4 regions of the Novosphingobium sp. LASN5T genome follow, and region 1 is predicted to be linked to each of the others. Evidence: riboswitches for the same ligand, from Rfam matches in the RefSeq annotation. Region 1 holds a riboswitch; each other region holds the start of a gene.
What was found. A riboswitch is a leader RNA that binds a small molecule or an ion and turns the genes downstream of it on or off. The one in region 1 is predicted to bind cobalamin.
Positions count from the first base shown of each region.

Region 2: linked by a shared signal. The riboswitch ahead of cobW (cobalamin biosynthesis protein CobW) and the one ahead of EH199_RS05925 (TonB-dependent siderophore receptor) in region 1 are both predicted to bind cobalamin.
Region 3: linked by a shared signal. The riboswitch ahead of EH199_RS17775 (TonB-dependent receptor domain-containing protein) and the one ahead of EH199_RS05925 (TonB-dependent siderophore receptor) in region 1 are both predicted to bind cobalamin.
Region 4: linked by a shared signal. The riboswitch ahead of EH199_RS09220 (TonB-dependent siderophore receptor) and the one ahead of EH199_RS05925 (TonB-dependent siderophore receptor) in region 1 are both predicted to bind cobalamin.

Region 1 is NZ_RQSI01000005.1:141,765-146,713, forward strand. It holds gene cobT (nicotinate-nucleotide--dimethylbenzimidazole phosphoribosyltransferase) at 1-331, opposite strand, end outside; gene EH199_RS05920 (DUF1636 domain-containing protein) at 342-749, opposite strand; gene EH199_RS05925 (TonB-dependent siderophore receptor) at 749-2,701, opposite strand; cobalamin riboswitch at 2,909-3,100, opposite strand; cobalamin riboswitch at 3,159-3,360, shown strand; gene EH199_RS05930 (hypothetical protein) at 3,605-4,177, shown strand; gene cobO (cob(I)yrinic acid a,c-diamide adenosyltransferase) at 4,174-4,776, shown strand; gene EH199_RS05940 (cobyrinate a,c-diamide synthase) at 4,773-4,949, shown strand, end outside.
Region 2 is NZ_RQSI01000032.1:23,767-28,715, forward strand. It holds gene cobN (cobaltochelatase subunit CobN) at 1-2,199, opposite strand, end outside; gene cobW (cobalamin biosynthesis protein CobW) at 2,210-3,247, opposite strand; cobalamin riboswitch at 3,429-3,657, opposite strand; gene EH199_RS17765 (hypothetical protein) at 3,687-4,226, opposite strand; gene EH199_RS17770 (HoxN/HupN/NixA family nickel/cobalt transporter) at 4,198-4,949, opposite strand, start outside.
Region 3 is NZ_RQSI01000032.1:29,252-34,200, forward strand. It holds gene EH199_RS17775 (TonB-dependent receptor domain-containing protein) at 1-1,916, opposite strand, end outside; cobalamin riboswitch at 2,050-2,286, opposite strand; gene EH199_RS17780 (TetR/AcrR family transcriptional regulator) at 2,798-3,406, opposite strand; gene EH199_RS17785 (SDR family oxidoreductase) at 3,430-4,218, opposite strand; gene EH199_RS17790 (tautomerase family protein) at 4,231-4,659, opposite strand; gene EH199_RS17795 (alpha/beta fold hydrolase) at 4,885-4,949, shown strand, end outside.
Region 4 is NZ_RQSI01000011.1:8,271-13,219, reverse strand. It holds gene EH199_RS09230 (iron ABC transporter permease) at 1-515, opposite strand, end outside; gene EH199_RS09225 (ABC transporter substrate-binding protein) at 512-1,372, opposite strand; gene EH199_RS09220 (TonB-dependent siderophore receptor) at 1,386-3,290, opposite strand; cobalamin riboswitch at 3,396-3,596, opposite strand; gene EH199_RS09215 (cell wall hydrolase) at 3,748-4,949, shown strand, end outside.

The DNA.
Region 1 (4,949 bases):
ACGCCCGCGCCAGCGCGTTGATCGCCGCGCCGCCGGCCTGGAAATTCGCGACCATCTGCGCGGTCACGTCCACGGGAAAGGCGCTGACGCCGCGCGCGGCCACGCCGTGGTTGCCGGCGAACACGGTCGCCCGCACCCGATCGAGCACCGGCCGTTCGCGCCCCTGCCAACCCGCCATGAACAGCGCGATCTCCTCCAGCCGCCCCAGCGATCCCGCCGGCTTGGTCAGCACCGCCTGCCGCGCGCGCGCCGCGGCCAGCGCGGCATCGTCGGGCCGCGGCAAGGCGTCGAGCGCGGCGCCGAACGCTGCCGCATCTTGGAAGCGGATCATGGGCAGACAATCATGGGCAGACATGGCCTTCAGGCGGCGTGCGCGTGATGAAGTGCCCCTTCACGCCTTCCGGCCATTCGGCATAGGGCACCACGCCTTCCCTGCTTTCGGCGTGGCGCGCGGCATAGCTCAGGATCGCGCGGGCCGCCGCCTCGTCGGGCGTGAAGCCGCCCAGCACGTAGCCAATCCGGCCGGGCGCGCGGATATGGACCGTGCAATGGCGCTGGCAGGCGAACAGGCAGGCCATTTCCTGCACCGCCACGCCGGCAAGGGCCGGTTCCTGTGCCTGAACCTGCCGCAAGGCCTCGGCGAGCAGCGCGCCACCGCGCCGCCCGCCTTCGTCCTCGCGCCGGTCGGCGGACAGGCGGCAGGTGGAGCAGACCACCACTGCCGGCCCCGCTGCAACCGCGCGCAGCATCAGAACCGGCTCCGCAGGCCGATGTAGACCGTCCGGCCCAGGCTGCCGTAACCGCTGGCGGTCTCGTAGTGCCGGTCGGCCAGGTTTTCGATGCGGCCATGGACCGTCAGCCCACCAGCCACGCGCCACTGCACGCGCAGGTCGACCAGCCAGTAGTCGGGCAGGGTCGCGCGGCTGCCCGCGCGGTCGAACGTTGCGCCGGCGTAGCGCGCGGCCACGCTGGCCTTCACCCCTTGCGGCAGCTCGATCCCGCCTTCGATATCGGCGAGATGGCGCGGCACGCGGGCAAGCTGGCGGCCGAAGTCGGCGCCGCCGGGCGACCGGTCCTGCGCGGAGATCCAGCTGTAGTTGGCTTGCGCGAACAGCACGCCGATCCGCGCATCCCCGCTCAGTTCGATGCCCCGCGCGTGCGCCTTGCGGACATTGGCGTAATAGCCGAAGCGCGTCGTGGTGGTGCTGGGCACGTAGCAGGACGCGGGCAGCGCGCCGCTGGTGGGGCAATAGGCGAAGTCGATCAGGTTGTCGGTGTCGCGCTCGAACCATGCCGCGGAACCGTGCAGCACGCTGCCCAGCGTCTGCTCGAAGCCGGCCGACCAGCCCCTCGCCCTTTCGGGCCGGAGGTCCGCGTTGCCGTAGAGGCTGAACAGCTGGTAGAGCGACGGAGCCTTGAACCCGTCGTCATAGCTGGCGCGCAGCACCGTCCTGCCCGCGTTGGGTGTATAGACCCCGCCGGCGCTGAACACCGTGTTGCCACCGAAGCGCGACTGGTGATCGTAGCGCACGCCGCCGTTGAGCGTCAGCCCGGCAAGCGGCGTCGCGCGCAGCTCGCCATAGAGGCTGTCAGTCGAAGCGGTCTGGGGCACCAGTGTGTAGGGCGCGGTGTTGTTGCCCGGCGAGGCCGTGGTCATCCGCTGTTCCTCGCGCTCGGCGCCGAACACCGCCTGCACCGCGTCGGAAAGGCGCAGCGATCCCTGGTACTCGAAGCGGCGGACGCGGCCGTGGGCATCGAAGTTCAGCGGACGGATCGCGCGGGCGGGGTCGTAGTTCTCGCGGTCCGTCTCGGTCTGCATCGCCGCCAGCCGGTTGGTGAAACGGCCATTGAGCAGCGCCAGATTGAGCCCCGCATAGCCCGACCATTCCTTCGTCCGGCCATAGATGAGCGAATCGCCCGCCGTGCTGTCGAAATCGTTGCGCGCGTCGGCCCAGTAACCGCGCAGGTCCAGCGACAGGTTCGGCGTCAGCTTGACCGTGGCTGTGCCACTGGCGGAGGTGCGGCGGTATCCGTCGGGCTCGGTGCCGTTGCTGCGCGCCGAAATGCCGTCGGTGGAGAAGGTCGAGGCGGACAGCCGCCAGTCGACCAGCGTGCCCGTGCCGCCGACGCCGGCTTGCGCGTTCACCGTATCGTGCGTGCCCGCCTCGACCGCCAGGCCGCCTTCCAGCGGCTTTTCCGCCCGGCGCGTGGTCACGTTGATGACGCCGCCGATCGCGTCGCTGCCCCACAGGATCGATTGCGGACCGCGCAGGATCTCGATGCGTTCGATGTCATCGACCAGCAGGTTGGCGAAAGCATAGCCGCCGGACGTGGCGGAAGGATCGGACAGGCGCATCCCGTCGATCACCATCACCGACTGGCCAGCGTCCGCGCCACGGATGCGCAGCGACGTGGCGGCGCCGTAACCGCCGTTGCGCGACAGGCTGATGCCCGGCGTGCGGACCAGAAGATCGGTCACGGCCAGCGGCTGCGCCTGGCGGATGGCCGCCTCGTCCAGCACGGTGACGGTGGAGGAGACGCGATCCTGCGCGACCGGCGTGCGCAGCGCGGTGACGACGATGGAGGTGTCGGGAACGGCGTCAGGGGCCGGATCTTCGGGGTAAGGGGCAGCATGGGCGGCCACGGGAAGGCCCAGCGAAAGGGAAAGGGCAGAAACAACGGAACAACGGGTCAGGCGCATGGTGCGGTTCCCTGGATACGAACGGCGATGACCTGCCGCTCGGACCGCAAGGAAAACGCCCGCCGCGCGACGCCCCGGCGAGGTGGCCGGAGGGCACGAGACGACGCTTCCCGCACGGTCTTCCCGGCAGGCAGTGGCTGTCGTTGCGCGAGGGATCGTCCCGCCTTTGGCGCGGGAACCTCGAACGTCCGGTGCACCCTGCCCGAACGAAGAACGACCGCGTCAGGCAGGTCTCCTGGCTCACGGGTCAATGCCGGTCCGGCCGCCTTCTCAGGACGGTGAAGTCCCAATGGCGTGATGGCCGGTCGGCTCGCCGCTTACAGTTGCAGGGGCAGCCGGGGTTTCGCACCCCGTTCCCTTTTGATCCCCTTCCGGGGAACCTGTCGCAGAGCGGCGGATAGCTTCGCGCCGGCGCTGCCGCAAGCGCGAATGCTTGCGGCAGCGCACCGGTTCGCTTATCACCGGCGGCGTAACGGGTGCCCGAAAGGGCTTAATCGGGAAGTCCGGCCGGCGGAAATCCGCCGAATCCGGCACTGCTCCCGCAACTGTGACCGGTGAGCGCATCGCCATCATGCCATTGGGGTTCCGGCCCTGAGAAGGCGGCGACAGGCGCGATGATCCGGGAAGTCAGGAAACCGGCCCGCTATCGTCGTTCCTTCGCGCGGGCGGGATGCACCGGGCGGACGAGGGCTTCTCCCTTGGCGGACGACATAAGTGCGTTTGTTGCCGAAGGGGGCCTGTGATGAACTGCGTCTGACATCCACGACAACCGCAGCAGGCGTGCGCCCCGGCCCCGAGCTTTCGGTTCCGCGCCCGCCCGCGCATCGCAAAGGCCCCCGCGCCGCAGCCGATGGTCGCGTGCGCGGCCACAACGCGAAATCCAACCCGTTCAGGAGACCCCTCATGGTCCGTAATACCCGGTTCGAACTGTCCGTCTTCGGGCTTCTCGCCCTCGTCATGCTCATCACGCGCAGCCATTCGCTGAGCCAGGTCATCCACCTGCCCGATACCAGCCTGGCCAGCTTCTTCGTGCTCGGCTTCTTCGTCCGCCGCGCGGCCGCGTTCGGCGCGCTGTTCCTGCTGGGCTATGCCATCGACGTGGTGGTGATCGGCTGGTTCGGCCAGTCGGCCTTCTGCTTTACGCCCGCCTACGGGATGCTGGTGCCCGCCTATGGCGTGATGTGGCTGGCCGGACGGTACGCGCAGGCCCGGCTGGGCGAAAGCCTGGCCGCCCTGCCGATCATGGCCGTGCTGCTGATCTGCGCCACGTTCGCGTCCGAACTGCTTTCGAGCGGCGGTTTCTACTTCCTCGGCGGCCGCTTCGCCGATCCGACACTCGCGGGCTTCCTGCCCCGCATCGGGCGCTATTTCCCGTCGACGCTGTGGGCGACGCTCGGTTGGAGCGGCCTGGCCGCCGCCGCGTTCTCGCTGCTGTTCCTGATCCGGCCCGAGCTGCGCGAAAGCGAGCGCCGGTGAGCGGGTCCGAAGACAACGCGCACCGCGAGCGCACCCGCCGGCACAAGGCGGTGGTCGACGCCAAAATCGCCGCCGCCACGCGCGACAAGGGCCTGCTGCTGGTGCTGACGGGCAACGGCAAGGGAAAGTCCTCCAGCGCCTTCGGCATGGTCGCGCGCACGCTGGGATACGGTCGCAAGGCGGCCGTGTTCCAGTTCATCAAGGGGGCCGAGAACGTGGGCGAGCGCGCCTTCTTCTCGCGCCATCCCGACGTGATCTGGGAAAAGTGCGGCGAAGGCTTCACCTGGGAAACGCAGGACCGCCAGCGCGATATCGCCGCCGCGCGCGCCGGCTGGGAAAAGGCCAGGGCCGCGCTGGCCGATCCGGCGATCAGCCTCGTGGTGCTGGACGAGCTGACCTACCTCGTCACCTATCGCTATCTCGCGCTCGACGAGATCATTCCCGCGCTGGAAGCGCGACCGGCGATGCAGCACGTCGTCATCACCGGCCGCGCCGCCGACGAGGCGCTGATCGCCGCCGCCGACACCGTCAGCGCGATCCGCGACGTGAAGCACGCCTTCCGCGACGGCGTGCGCGCGCAGGAAGGGATCGACCGGTGAAGGCGGCGCGGTGCCCGGCCCTGCTGGTCAGCGCGCCGGCATCCGGGCAAGGCAAGACGCTGGTGACGGCGGCGCTGGCCCGCCGTCACCGCCAGGCCGGGCGCAAGGTTCGCGTATTCAAGTGCGGCCCGGACTTCCTCGATCCGATGATCCTCGAACGGGCGAGCGGCGCG
Region 2 (4,949 bases), on a different contig from region 1:
GCGTGAAGGCACGGCGCGCGGGTCTATCGCATAAAGGTTTCGCCCGGTTGGCAGCACATCGCTGCGCCCGCGAAAGGGGGAGCCGGAGGGACCGGGCGGAACGCGGCGTCCGTCGAGTGCCGCCAGCAATCCGGCCCGCTCGGCTGCGCCCTGATCTCCCCGCCCGAACACATGCAGCCCGCCACCGAACTGGCTGTCCTTTACATCGCAAACGAAGCGGTCGATCCGGGTGATCGCCTCGACCAGCGTGGCCGCGTCATCAAGGCCCAGTTCCGCCTCAAGTCCCAGCACGCGCGCTTCGTCGCGGATGTTCACTTGCAGACGGTCGCGGCGGGCCGGGTCCAGCCCGCCAGCGTTGGAGAATTCATCCAGCAGCGCCTCGATCCGGGCCAGCCCCGCACCGCTTTGCGTTTGCACCAGTGGCGGGGGAACGTGCCCGATCGTAACCGCGCTGATCCGGCGCTTGGCCTGCGCCGCTTCGCCGGGATCGTTGACGATGAACGGATAGATCACCGGCATCGCGCCGGTCAGCGCCTCGGGCCAGCAAGCATCGGACAGCGCGACTGATTTGCCCGGCAGCCATTCCAGTGTGCCATGTGCGCCGACATGCACCAGCGCGTCCACGCTTCGCTGGCGCAGCCACAGGTAGAACGCCACATAGCCATGGCGCGGGCAGCGGGACAGGTCGTGATAGTCGCCGTCGCGATGGGCGCGCTCGCCGCGTTCGGGCTGCAAGGCTACCAGCGCGTTGCCGATGGGCAGCGCGGCAAAACGGAACGCGCCATCGGCGGCGGCAGCATCGGCTTCCGGCTCGCCCCATGCGGCGAAAAGTTCAGCGCGCAGGGTATCGGGCAGTGCTGCCAACGCCTTGCGGTACTCTGCCAGCGGCCAGTGCTGATGTGTGCATTCAAGGAGCGCTGCCAGTCCGGCCTGCGCGTCAGTGGCATATCCCGCCTCGGCCAGATCGGCCAGGATCGCCTCGGCAGAAGCCAGCGCATCCAGCCCCACGGCGTGGGCGATCTGGTATGCCTTGCCGGGATAAGTCGACAGGACCAGCGCAACCCGCCGCTCGGCAACCGGCGTTTGGGCAAGTGCGATCCAGCCCGCTACCCGCGCGGTGATCGCTTCGATCCGGCCGGCATCGGCGCGATGGATGGTACGGGCAAAGCCAAGCGCGGGATCGCGCGTCCCCGCCTCCTTGAAGCTGGCGATGCCTGCAAACACCCGCCCGTCAATTTCGGGCAGCACCACATGCATGGCAATGTCTGCGGGGGAAAGCCCGCGCGACGCCGCCGCCCATCCCGCGCGCCCGGACGTGGCCAGCGCCAGCTGAAACACGGGAACGCCCGCGCCATCAAGCGGGGTGGCGCCGTCCTCGCCCCGCGCGGAAAAAGCGGTAGCGTTGATGATCGCTACCGGGCCAAGTCCGCGCACCCAGCGGTCCACCTGTTCGCGCACCTGCGGGGCTTTCAGCGAGGGGACGAAGATCGACAATGCATCGAAACCGCGCTGCTCGAACGCGGTATGCAGGGCGGCAAACGGGTCCAGATCGTGGGCGGTCAGGTAAGAACGATAGAACACGATCAGGACCAGCGGCCTTGCCGGATCGCGCACAAAGGCTTCAGGATCGACCACGCCAAAGCCGGGATGCCAGCCTCCCGCCATCGGCAGCGGATCGCATGTCCGGGCGGGGGCATCAATCAGCCCCGCCAGCTGCGACAGCGCGGCAAGCGCCGCCTGCGCCGCCCCTGCACCGCCAGCATCGCACCACTGCGCAAGTTCGCGCAATGCAGGCACCGGCACGGTCGAAACCGCATCCAGCCGCGCGTCCTCCCAGCCGTCGCCGGGCAGCACGGCCAGGGCGATGCCGCGCGACCGGGCCAGCGCCTCGACCTGTTGCAGCCCGTAGCTCCAATAGGGCGTGCCGCCGATCAGCCGGATCAGGATCGCCTTTGCACCCGAAAGTGTCCGCTCGACATACGTGTCGACCGACAGCGGATGCATCAGCGCCGCCAGATTGGCGAGCCGCAGCGAAGGGAACGCCACATCGCCCGCGCGGGCCTGATGCCATGCCGCCGCGAATGCGCCCAGGTCGCTGTCCGAAAAGGACAGGACCACCAGATCCGCAGGCTCTTGCCCCAGATCCTGCGGGACGGCGGTTTCCTCCATCCCGTGCGTTTCGCGGAAAATGACGTGCATGGCCCGCGCCTTACGCCAGCAGCACCGCGCGAATGGCGTCTGCATCGACATGATCGTGCTCGGCAATGGCGACCAGCGTGGTGCGGCGCGGCTCGTCAGGCCGCCACGGGCGGTCGTACTGGTGGCGCACCCGCGCGCCTACCGCCTGCACCAGCAGCCGCATCGGCTTGCCCGCAACGGCGGCATAGCCCTTCACGCGCAGGATATGGTGATCGCGCGCCAGCGTTTCGATCCGCGCCACAAGCACTGCCGGATCGGCGATCTCGCCCCATGCGATGACGGTGCTGTCAAAGTCGTCGTGCTCGTGGTCGTCATCTCCATCATGGTGCGATGGGCGCGCGGCGATGTCGTCCTCGGCAGCGGCATCAAGGCCCAGAATCACGCGCGGATCGACCACGCCTTCGGTCAGTTCGATCACCGGAACCGGGCGACTAAGCTCCGCCGCGATGATCGCGCGCGCTGCGGCGACACCTTCCGGACCTGCCAGATCAACCTTGGTCAGCAGAATCATGTCGGCGCAGGCAAGCTGGTCCTCGAACACTTCCGAAAGCGGCGTCTCATGATCGATGCTGGGATCGGCGGCGCGCTGGGCGTCAAGCGCGGCCACATCGGGCGCGAACCGGCCTGCCGCCACCGCTTCGGCATCGGCCAGCGCCAGCACACCGTCCACGGTGATCCGGCTACGAATCGCGGGCCAGTCAAACGCCTTGAGCAGCGGCTTGGGCAAGGCCAGACCCGATGTCTCGATCAGGATGTGATCCGGGCGCGGATCAAGCGCCAGCAGCTTTTCCACCGTGGGGATGAAGTCATCCGCCACGGTGCAGCAGATGCAGCCATTGGCCAGTTCTACGATGTTTTCCGCCGGGCAATCCGGAATGGCGCAAGATTCCAGAATCTGGCCATCCACGCCCAGCGAGCCGAATTCGTTGACCACCACCGCCAGCCTGCGCCCGCCCGCATTGCGGATCAAATGGCTGATGAGCGTGGTTTTCCCCGCGCCCAGAAAGCCCGTAATGATGGTGACAGGCACCTTTGACAGGTCGGCCACAAGCAATTCCTCCGCGCGCCAGAGCGACAAACGGCGGGGCTTGCCGGACAAGTCCGGTCGGCGCATCGCAACGGGCAGGCGCGATGAAGCACCCGTTACCACGCGGCCGTGCAGCCCCAGCCGCACAGCTTCGTCGCTCAGACGGAGAGTTACCGTGCCGTGACCATCCCCTGGATCAGGCAAGAGCGACCGGTGCGCCGGCAGGTCTCCTGGCTCGCGGGTCACAGCTTGATGCACGCCTTCCCAGACTTTGCGCCAAAGCGCTGTCCAGTGGCAGCTCCTGTGTTCAGGAGCATGTGCATCGCGCTATCCGCTTACAGTTGCAGGGACAGCCACGGATTTGGGAGCAAGCTCCCGCACCGCATTCCCGATTAAGCCCCTTGCGGGGCACCGGCGCGATCATTGAAGGGCGGGTTGCCCCGGTCCTTCGCCGCGCGCTCTAGACGAAAATGCCAGCCAAGCCAATTGAAGTTGTTGCTTCATCCTCTTTACGCCATCGCCTTATCTCGGATGGGTTGGCTGCCAGGCGCTCGATCGCATCGCAGGGATAAGTCCAGAGCGTTATTTCGGTTACGCCTTTTCTGATCCTGGAAGCCCCCGATAGGGCCAAGCGGCCGTCCTTGGCCCACCGTGTTCGCTCGCGGGACGTGATGCAGAGAATATCCTCGACCTGCCGTTGACTGACAGGCTTGCACGCTATCCGGAAAAGCCGTTTCCGTATGGCATCGACGAGATCTTCCGCAGCCTGCCTTGAATTCGGATCAAAGACACAACTTTTTCTGGATTTAACGAATGTTCCGTTGGAACGAGCCATCAGCATCCGGATCGCCGCGTCGCGCTCGCCGTGATGTACGCGAAGCCCGAGCGGCATTCGGACATCAAGATCGATTGAGACGGTGCAGGACTGGTCATCGTGGCTGAGTATGACGCAACGATCCACGCAGTGACGGTCAGGCAACGACCGAAACCTCGATTTCATCGAACCGCTTCCAGCGATAGATCGCGTAACTCGCCAGCCAGCAGAACACGAAAAGACCGATGATGGCGAAGCCCAGACCATTGAAATTTTCGCCCAGTTCAGCGGCGACCCGCCATGGCCTACCCGTAAGGGCCAGCTTGTCGCCAATCAGGGCCAGCGTTTCGATTCCACCAATGACAATCGCCACGATGGCCGAGATCAGGGTAATGGTGATGTTGTAGTAGAGCTTGCGGATCGGCTTCACGAAGGCCCATTCATAAGCGCCCAGCATCACCACGCCGTCCGCCGTATCGATGAGGGCCATACCGACCGCGAACAGGGCGGGCAGGACCAGGATTGTCCCGATCGACAGGCCATCGGCGGCCTGGCTGGCCGACATGCCCAGAATGGCAACTTCGGTTGCTGTATCGAACCCAAGCCCGAACAGAAACCCCAGCGGGGCCATATGCCAGCTTTTGTTCACGAGGCGGAACATCGGCCTGAACAGTCTGGAAAGCAGACCGCGCCCACCCAATAGCAGATCAAGATCGTCCTCGGCATAGCTGCCGCCTGCACGAACATGGGCAAAAGTCCGCCAGACAGAGCGCAGGATGACCAGGTTCATGCCGGCGATCGTGAACAGGAAAAGCGCGGAAATCACGGTTGCAATCACGCCACCGATTTCCTTGAAAGCGCCAAACTGCGACAGCGCGCTGGCCGTCACCGCAATGATGATCGATGCTA
Region 3 (4,949 bases), on a different contig from region 1:
AATATCTCGACCTTCTTGCCCTTCCACGCGGCCCGGGCATTCATGACCGTGCTGCCCCGATCCCGGACACTGTTGTCCTCGACAAGCGGAGAAGGTCCAAGGTGGCGCACCCGAATGCTGGCTTCCCAGGGATCAAGAATGATGGCGGCACCTGCTGAAGCCGCGTTCTCGAATGCATTGGGGATGTGATCGCCATTGTCGAAGCGCGCATGGCTGGCGGTATAGTTTCCATCAAGCGCAAGCCAAGGGAACGGCCGCCAGAAGGCGACGATTTCATAGCCATGACGCCCACTGGCACCCGACGGTTCAACAGCATTGGAATCGCCAATGAAACGAAGTTCGCTGCCGACATGCAGCCACCAGTAAGTCGCGGTTAACGTGACCCCTGAGAATTGAATGCGTCCTCCCAGTTCCTTGCCAATGCCGCGAACCAGAACGGGAACAGGCGTGTCCCTGTTGACCGCACCCCGAACATCATTGGAATGGAATCCACGGCCCCAGTTGGCGTAGAGTTCAAGATGCGGCGTAACCTGATAGGCGATTGACGCCTTGGGAGAGAGAATCGACGCTGAGCCACTGCCTTCGCCCAGCGACGCCGCAACAGAATCTCGTGCACGCACGGAATAGTGATAATAGTCCCCGCGAAGACCACCTGTCACACGCAGTCCCGCCAAGGGTTTCCAAGCGACTTCGCCGTAGAGCGCGGAAGACAATTCCCCGACCCGGTAGTGCCCGAGTGACGCAAGAAATGCGCGGGCAGCCGTTCGATCGACACCAACATTCCCGACGGCGTCGTATCTGTTTTCGGTGCCAAGGCTCACAGCCAGACTGTCAGCGATTTCCCAATGTTTTTGTGCGGACAGCCCGAGGACCCAACGCCGGTCGAACTGCTTGATCTGCGCGCTTGTGCTATCCGGATCGGTGTAAGTGGGGTTCGAGAACATCGACCAGTCATAAAACTGGGCATAGACATTGGCGCGCCATGTCGGTTGCTTGACCGCGATGTTAGCCACCAGGCGCGTCGTCTCACCCCGCGCGGAAGGATCTGGAGAGCAGAACACATCCGCACACAACGCCGTGCCGATAATGCGCTCGGGGATTTGCTCGGTTGGGTGCCATGTCGCCCGGTAGGCATGGAGAGATGCCTCCAATGTGCCCGCACCGGTCGGCATCCTATATTTCGCGAACCCCGAGTAGTGGCGCAGACGTTCAGGTTCCTGCCACGGTCCGTCATAGGTCTTGGCCTGGGCGACAAGCGTGAGGTCTCCAGCACCCAGGTCGTGCAATGTTCCGCCCGCAGCGACGCTGCGCCAACCATATGATCCAGCCTCGGCCGATGCCCATGGCCGGTCATAACCCTTGATGGTCGTCATATAGGCTGCTCCCGCCAGAGCGAAATCACCGCCATCGGCGCGGTAGGGCCCTTTACGAAAATCCTCCCGGCCCACGATCTCCGGAATGAGCCCGTTGAGGTCGAGATAGCCATGACCATGTCCGTGGGTACGAAAGTTCATCTGCACATCATCGATATAAGTACTGAAGTCAGACCCATGGTCGAGGTTGAAACCGCGCAGGAAATACTGGTTGGCTTTGCCGCTCCCCGAATGCTGGGCTGCAACCAGCCCCGGCACCGCTTCCAGCAGTTCGGCCACGCGGAGAAGAGGCCGCACGAGGAGATCGGCCCCTCCGACGCTTCCTTCGCTCGCTGATTTGGCAGTGCCGATCATGGCCTCACCGCGACCGAAAACCACAATGTCGTTGCCTGCCACGACTGCATCCGCGCTTGTTTGCGATCCCTTTTCAGAGGTTTCGGCAAAGGCCGGTGTTCCGATACAGATCAGCGGAAGTGCGCTGCTGGTAGTAATGGTCTTGATCACGAAATAGTCCCCCGGCGTCTTGCGACGTGGCCGGGGCATACCCGCGCGAACGGGCGACACGCGCGGCGACCGGACGCCATGGGTGGCCGACGCACGTCTCCGATGCGACCCCAGCCGCTCGTTCGTCGCTCAGACGGAGTTCACCGTGCCGCAGCCATCCTCTGGACCAAGGCAAGAGCGACCAGACGCCGGCAGGTCTCCTGGCTCACGGGTCACAGCTTGATGCACGCCTTCCCAGACCTCGCATGATTTAGCGTCCGGCCCAGTGGCTGCCCCTTCAAATGAGGAGCGATGTACATCGCGCTATCCGCTTACAGTTGCAGAGACAGCCACGGATTTGGAAGCAAGCTTCCGCACCGCATTCCCGATTAAGCCCCTTGCGGGGGGCACCGGCGCGATCAATGAAAGCCGGAATGATCCGGTTCTCGATCCCTCGTCTAACTGAAGTGATCGGAAAAGCCAATAACGCTTGGAGTAGGGATTGAATCAACGATTACTGCATCCCGCGCCACCATTGCCATTGGCACGGCCAGAGCGCACCAACCGCGCGCACTCGATTTGAATGGCGGGTTTTCACTGAACCTATCGTTGGCCATCGGACTCCTGTACGACCGGAAGTGGTCGCTAGCCGTCTATGCGCCGTGATGGAAAGTGCCGCCCCGATAGCGGCCGTTCGCGGCACTCAAGACCCTCCCTGATACCTAGCCTCTGTTCACCTGGTATACCGTCCCATGCTTTCAAGGTCATCGACGCGCGCGCCTTGCTGACCCCGGTGGAGTTGGCCGCACGCAGCGTGGAAATGTCAGATCCGCACGGAATTGAGTCAGCCCCCCTTTTGCACGCCGGTCCACAATCGAGGATACCGCGCCCCGTCCTTGATCGGGCCAGGGCATTGCCCGAACGATGGTGCAGCAGGCGCGTCAGGCAGGCGGGGAACGCCAGGGCGCCGAAGCGATGCGCAGGGCGGCCTCGCAGCCCGCCTTGGCCAGCCGGGCGGCAATCTCCGGGTCGGTCTCGATGCGCATGAGTTGCAAGGTGCCGAGCATGGCCCCGAAAACAACGCTGGCCCGCTCGCTACGCTCGTCGGCATCGCCACCCGCGGGCAGGTTCTCCGCGATCAGGCGCACCAACCCGAGGTTCCGGGGGGTTAGGCGGTGGCGCGTCGCCTCGCTTTCCCGGGCGATTTCGGGGCCAAGCGCGGAGATGGCGCAGCCCAGCCCCATATGGTCACGATGGATCGGGCGCAGATACCTCCGCACGATCGTCTCGAGCTTCTTGTCATCCGGGCAATCGGCAACGGCTTTCTCGAAGTAGGCATGCGTCGACGCGCTGGCATATTCCAGCGTCTCGGCAACCAGATCCGCCCGCGATCCGAAATGGGAGTAGAAACCGCCATGGGTGAGGCCGGCGTCGGCCATCAGCGGGCGTACACCCACCGCCGCGATCCCTTCGCGGCGGAATCGCTCGGCGGCGTGTTTGAGGATCGCCTCGCGCGTCGCGCGCTTATGGTCCTCGCTGTATTTTGCCACGTTTACGCCACCTTCCTGAAATTCTAGCCGCCCTTATAGCGTTCGGCGACTTGCCCGCTGAGCACTTCCTTGAAGAACGCCTGGCGCGAGGTTTCGATTGCGTCCCAGATCGCGGGCGAGCCAAGGCTGGGGATGGTCACTTTCTCGCCCTGTTCCAGCCCGCTGAGCGCGGCATCGACAAGCTCTTCGGCGGAAAGGTAGGCGGTGTCGGGGAAGACGGAATCGCTGAGACCCTGCGACGTGAAAAACTCGGTGCGGATCGGCCCCGGCAGGATGGCCTGGATGCGGATGTCGCTATTGGCGTATTCCATTTGCAGGGACCGCGTGAAGTTCAGCACGAAGGCTTTCGAGCCGCTGTAGGACGCCCCTCCTGCGGAAGGGCCAAAGGCGATGACCGAGGCGATGTTCACGAGCGTGCCGGTACCCGCCTTGCGGAACCCCGCAAGCGCGGCGATGGACAGGCGGGTGAGCGCGATGACGTTGAGGCGGATCAGCGCTTCCTGCGCGTCGGCTCCGGTGGTGGCCGTGGGGCCAAGGCCGCCCGCGCCGGCGTTGTTCACCAGCATGGCCACGGGCTCCTCTTCGAGGCGGCGTTCGAGCCGGGCGAGATCGGCCGGATCGGCGAGATCCCCTATCCAGCGTTGGACGCTGATGCCGAATTCGGCTTCCAGCCTTGCGCCAAGGTCGGCGAGGCGATCGGCGCGGCGCGCCACCAGCAGCAGGTCATAGCCCTGCGCGGCAAGCCGCTGGGCGTAAACGGCGCCGATGCCCGATGAGGCTCCGGTGATGACGGCGGTCTTCCTGTCGGACATGGGCGTGCTCCGTCAGTCGTGCGTGCGCGGGGAAGGGCGGTTTTCGGCGCGCCACCTTTTTTCGTCTTCGGTATCGGCGCGCGGCGGAAAATAGCCGTTGATGGACCAGTAGTCGAACGGCGTCTCGTCGATGTGGAACTCCCAGTCGAAGCCCCGGTCCTCGACATAGGGTTTGAGCAGCGTGTTGACGCGATCGATGAAACGGCGGCTGATCTCGATGCTGGGGAAAGAGCGCGCGATGTGTTCCATGACGATCCGCACGAACCGGTCGGCGGGCTTGCCGGCCACGTAGAAATTGCGGGCGTCAATCGGCTGGAACACGATCCCCACGTAAAAGCGCGGCATGACAGTGCCGTAAAGGTCGGTGATCTTCTCCGCAAGCTCGGCCTTGTCGCTGTCCGAATAGGCATCGGCGGGATGATAGATTGTCCAGAGCGGCATGGGTCTCTCCTGTCAGGCACCATTGGATTACACTTGTCATGATAAGGTTGCCGGATTACATGTCAATTGTAATGTTAAATGGAGCGGTCGATGGAAGCGCTGAATGAAACGGGTCGGAAAGTGTCTGGAGCCGTCGGGCGCCGAGCGGTGCTAGGCCTGGGTGGTGCTGCGATCGTGGCCGCCGGCGCCGTGTTACCATCGGCCGCCCTCGCGCGATCCGCGGGCATGCGCCACGGGGATGCGCCGACACGTTTCGTCGAGGCCAATAGCGTGCGCTATGCCTATCGCCG
Region 4 (4,949 bases), on a different contig from region 1:
GCGCCCATCAACCAGGTGACGATCTCGCTGAGCGCGAAGGGATTGGGGGCAAGGCTGATGGCCAGGCTGGTAAGCGCGCCGGCCAGGCTGGCGATCATCATTCCCGCGAGCGTAAACAGCGCCACCCCGCCGGTCCGCCCCGCGATCAACGCCAGCAGCGCCATCCCCAGCGCCGCGCCCGCCAGCGCGAACAGCGGCAGCAGCCAGCCTTGCGCGGCATAGCCGGTCCAGAACGATAGCACCGCGCCCAGCGCCGCCATCGGCGCGATGCCGAACAGCCCCGGATCGGCCAGCGGATTGCGCAAGTAGCCCTGCATCGCCGCGCCCGCCGCGCCCAGCCCGCCGCCGACGAGCAGCGCCAGCACCGCGCGCGGCAGGCGCAGTTCGATCAGGATCGGCAGGGCGTTGCGCGCGGCCGGCGCCAGCGGATCGATCCAAACCTGCCCCGCGAGCAACGAGAGCGGCACGGCGAGCGCCAGTGCGGCAAGCAGGAGGGGAACCGGACGCACGGTCATAGCGAAGCCCGCACCTGCCGGAGCCGCGCCGCCGCGCGGATGATCGTGGGGCCGCCGCAATAGAGGAGGCCGGGCGCGAGCGTTTCGCGCCGCGTGCCGTCCAGCGCGGCAAGAACCGGATGGTGCAGCCGGCGATCGCCATCGCCGTGCGCGTCGGACGCGATCAGGATCAGGCGTGGCGGATCGGCCAGCATCCGTTCCAGCGGCAGCACGTCCGCCTGGCGCATCCCGCGCGCGGCGCTGAAACTGGCGAAGCCGGTGCGGCGGAGCAGATCGGCGATCAGCGTGCCTTCGCCGGGCACGATTCCGCCCGATTGCCAGACGACCGTGGGCACGGGGGCCGTGCCCGGCGGCGGCGCGGCGGCGGCCAACGCGGCGTCGATCCGCGCGACGAGCCGCTCGCCGCGCTCCGGATGCCCCGCCAGCGCGGCAATGCGGCGGACCTGCGCGCGGCTGTCGGCCACGGTCATGGCAATGGGAAGCTGCGTGACGGGAATGCCAAGGCGATCATAGGCCGCGCGCGCGGCCGGACCGAGGAACGTATCGCCCAGCACGAGATCGGGATGGAGCGCCAGCACTTCCTCCACCGTGCCGCGCGTGGCGGGAAAGCGCCGGGCCAGCGCCACGTCCATCGAACTCGATCGGGGATCGCGGCTGTAGTGTGACAGCGCCAGCACCTGCCCCGGATCGGCCACTTCGGCCAGGATCGCATCGCTGCACGGGTTCAGCGAAACGATCGCGGGGTGCGCGCGCGTGGCCGAAGGCGGAGGCGTGGCCGGCGCGCAGGCGGAAAGGGCCGCCAGCAACGCCAGCCCCCGGCCCCGCCGCCACATGGCCGGCGGGGTGGAGGAAGGCAAGGCGTTGCCCGCCTTAATAGCGCACCCGCGCGCCGATGAAGGCGGAGCGGCCCCAGGTGCCATACCCAGCCGAGGTCTGGTACTTTTCATCGAACAGGTTTTCGACCCGACCGAACAGTTCGAAGAAATCCCCGAACGGCAGGCTGGCGCGCAGCGTGGTCAGCTCGTAGCCATCCAGCCGGGTGCGGTTGCCCGCATCGTCGAAGCTGTCGCTGACAAGGCGGACGTCCGCGCCGAAAGTCAGGCCAGCGAGCGGCGAGGTCCAGTCGGCCGAAAGCGTCAGCGCGTTGCGCGGGCGGCGGGCGAGCGCCTTGCCGTAGTTCGCGTCCGCCACGGTCAGGTTGCGGGCGCGGTCATAGGTATAAACCGCCTGCGCGCGGAACGTGGGGCTGACATCGGCGCGCAGTTCCAGTTCCACACCTTCGGCACGGGTCTTGCCGACGTTGTCGTAGAAGCCGAAGCGCCCGTCCGCGCACAACGGGCTGGTGACCGAGAAGCACGAGACATAGGCGATGAGGTTGCGCGTATCGCGCCGGAACCAGGTGGCCGAGGCATGGAACACGCCATCGGCCGTGGTGTATTCGACCCCGGCGTCATAGCTGCGGCTGCGTTCGGGGCTGAGCCCCTGATTCCCGTAATCCGAATAGAGCTGGTAGAGCGTGGGCGCCTTGAACCCTTCGCCATAGCTGGCGCGCAGGCGCAGCCCCTGCGCCACGCGGACGCTGCCGTTGGCGCCGAACGTCGCCTGCGTGCCGAAGCGGCTGTGATCGTCCACGCGCACGCCGGCGGCAAGGCTGGCCCGGTCGGTGTACCAGCCGAGCAGCGCGTGGCCGCTGGACAGGCGCGCGCTGCGCTGGGCATCGAACGTGGAAGAGAAGCGCGTCCATTCGCTGTCCCCGCCGAAATCGAGCGCGAAATGCGCGGGCAGCGCGATGCGGCCGGTCAGGTCGACGCGCTGACTGCGGCCCTTGTAGCCGTACTGCGGATCGGCGCCGTAGGTGGGGTCGTAATAGTTCCGGCGCGTATCGGCGAGCGCGTAGCCGCCGTCGAGCGTAAGCGCGCTGCCGGCATAGTGGAACCCGGCGCGGCCGGAGAACTGGCGGGTCTTCTGGTATTCTGGCGTGTCGCCGAACACGGTGTAAGTCGGCGGCGGATAACCGTCGATGTCGAGCCGACTGTCGGCATAGCGCGCGACGGCGTTGAGCGAGAGATCGGGGGTGAGGTTCACGCGCCCGCGCCCGCCGATGCGCCACTGGCGGTAGCCGTCCGGCTCGGTGCCGACCGCGGCGGCGGAAACGCCATCGGTGCGCGCGTAGCCGCCGTTGAGCGAGAAGGCATAGCGATCGTTGGCCACGCCAGCCACGGCATCGGCGGAGACCGTTTCCTTCGCGCCATATTCGACGCTGGCTTCCGCGCCGTTCACTTCCTTGGTCGTCACCGCGATGACGCCGCCGATCGCGGCGCTGCCCCAGACCACGGAGTTCGAGCCGCGCAGCACGTCGATGCGGTCGATTCCGCCGGTCAACAGGTTGCCGAAATCATAGCCGCCCGAGGGCGAGGACACATCCTCCACGCGCACGCCATCGATCAGCACCAGCACCTGTTCGGCTTCGGAGCCGCGCAGGCGCACGCCGGTAAAGGTGCCGAGACCGCCGTTGCGCGAGAAGGTGAGACCGGGCACGCGCTCCAGCACGCGCGTCAGGTCCGCGCCCTGCACCTGCGCGATCTGCTCGGCGGTGATGACGGTGACGGCCTGCCCGGTCTGGTCGAGCCGGAGCTTGCTGCCCGTGGCGAGCACGGTGATCTGCGCATCGGCGGAGACGGCCGGCGCGGCAGGTTGCGCCATATCGTCCTGCGCCAACGCCGGCGCGGCGGCCAACAGGGATGCGGTAAGGAAAAACAGATATTTGCCCGGCATTCTTCAGACTCCCAGCCCATGAACGAACTGCCGTTCATGGCGGGAGGACCGCCGGGCCAACGGGCGGAACTCGCGACGCGTGCGCCCGGTACACCCCGCCCGGCCGCGGAACGACCACACACCGGCAGGTCTCCTGGCTCTCCGGGTCATCGCCCCCTGCCCGCCTTCCCGGCCGTGCGGCCAGTGGCATCGTGGACAGGGCGCTCGCCGGATACAGTTGCGGGGGCAGCTCCGGTTAGGGACCGTGCTGGTCCTTCGCGGATTCCCTCTGGGCCCGTTGCGGGCACCGGTGGCGTCGCTGCGGCGCGTAGCCCCGAACGGGGGCACGGGCAAGAGTCTTAACCGATTCACCCTATGACGCGGGTCTGTGCCGCCTTGGGACGGCGCGAACGCCGTGCGTGCGGGGTCTGCCCACGCGCGCTAGCGCAGGAGAGCAAAGGAACGCGTCCAAGACCCGATGCCGCTGGAGATCGCCTACCGTCCGTTCACCCTGCCGACCGGGGCCTTGCCCCCGGCTGCGGAGGAGAACGTGCGCGCGGGCGATGTCAGCCGCCACCGCGACGATAACCCTGCCGACGGCCTTGCGGACATGGCCGATGCCGCCCCCCTTGTGCCGCGCCCGCGCGATTTCGCCGCGCGCATCCGCCGGCGCGACATGGTCTCGGTGCGACGCCGGCTGCGGACCCCGTCGATGCTGCGCCAGCGGCTGGCCGGCGTGGCCACGATCGGCCTTTTCGCGATGGTGCTCGGCCCGGTGGGATGGGGCAGCCCCGGCGGGATCGACCGCGCCTCTGCGCAGGCCGAAGCGGGTGCGCTGCAACCGTTCGAGCAGGCGGGCAAAAGCTTTCCCGGATCGGCCTTCTACTATGTCTCGCCCGACGATACCGGGCTGATCGCGCCCAACGCCGCCGAACAGGCCTGGGCCGCGCACCGCGATGACGAGGAGGTCGCGTCCGCCGTCGAACCCGCCGGCCCCGCCGCGCGGCCGATCTTCGCGCGCGGCAGCGGCGAGGACCAGTGGCGCGCGCTGCAATGCCTGACGGCGGCGATCTATTACGAAGCCGCTTCGGAACCCGACAGCGGCCAGCGCGCGGTGGCGCAAGTGGTGCTGAACCGCGTGGCGCATCCCGCCTTCCCCAATACCGTGTGCGGCGTGGTCTATCAGGGATCGGAGCGGCCCGGCTGCCAGTTCAGCTTCGCCTGCGACGGATCGCTGGCGCGCCGGCCGATGGTGGCGTTCTGGGAGCGCGCGCGGCGCGTCGCCCGCGATGCGCTGGCGGGCTACGTCTATGCCCCGGTGGGCCTTGCCACGCATTACCACACCAGCGCGATCCACCCCTACTGGGCCGACAGCCTGGCCTTCATCGGCACGATCGGCGCGCATCGCTTCTACCGCTGGAGCGGCGGCGCGGGACGCCCGGCGGCGTTCAACGCGGTCTATGCCGGAGGCGAGCCGATCGCCGCGCCGCATCCGCGCACCTGGACGCCCGCGCCCACCGACATCGCCGACCCGGTCGCGCTCGCCCGCGCCTACGAGGACGGCCGCCTCGCCGCGCTTCAGCAGCAGGCCGCGCCGGTGCCGGCCGCGACGTCCGCCGCGTTCGGGCAAGTGCCGCTGCCCCACGCCACCGCGCCCGTCTATGCCCCGGCGATCGAGCA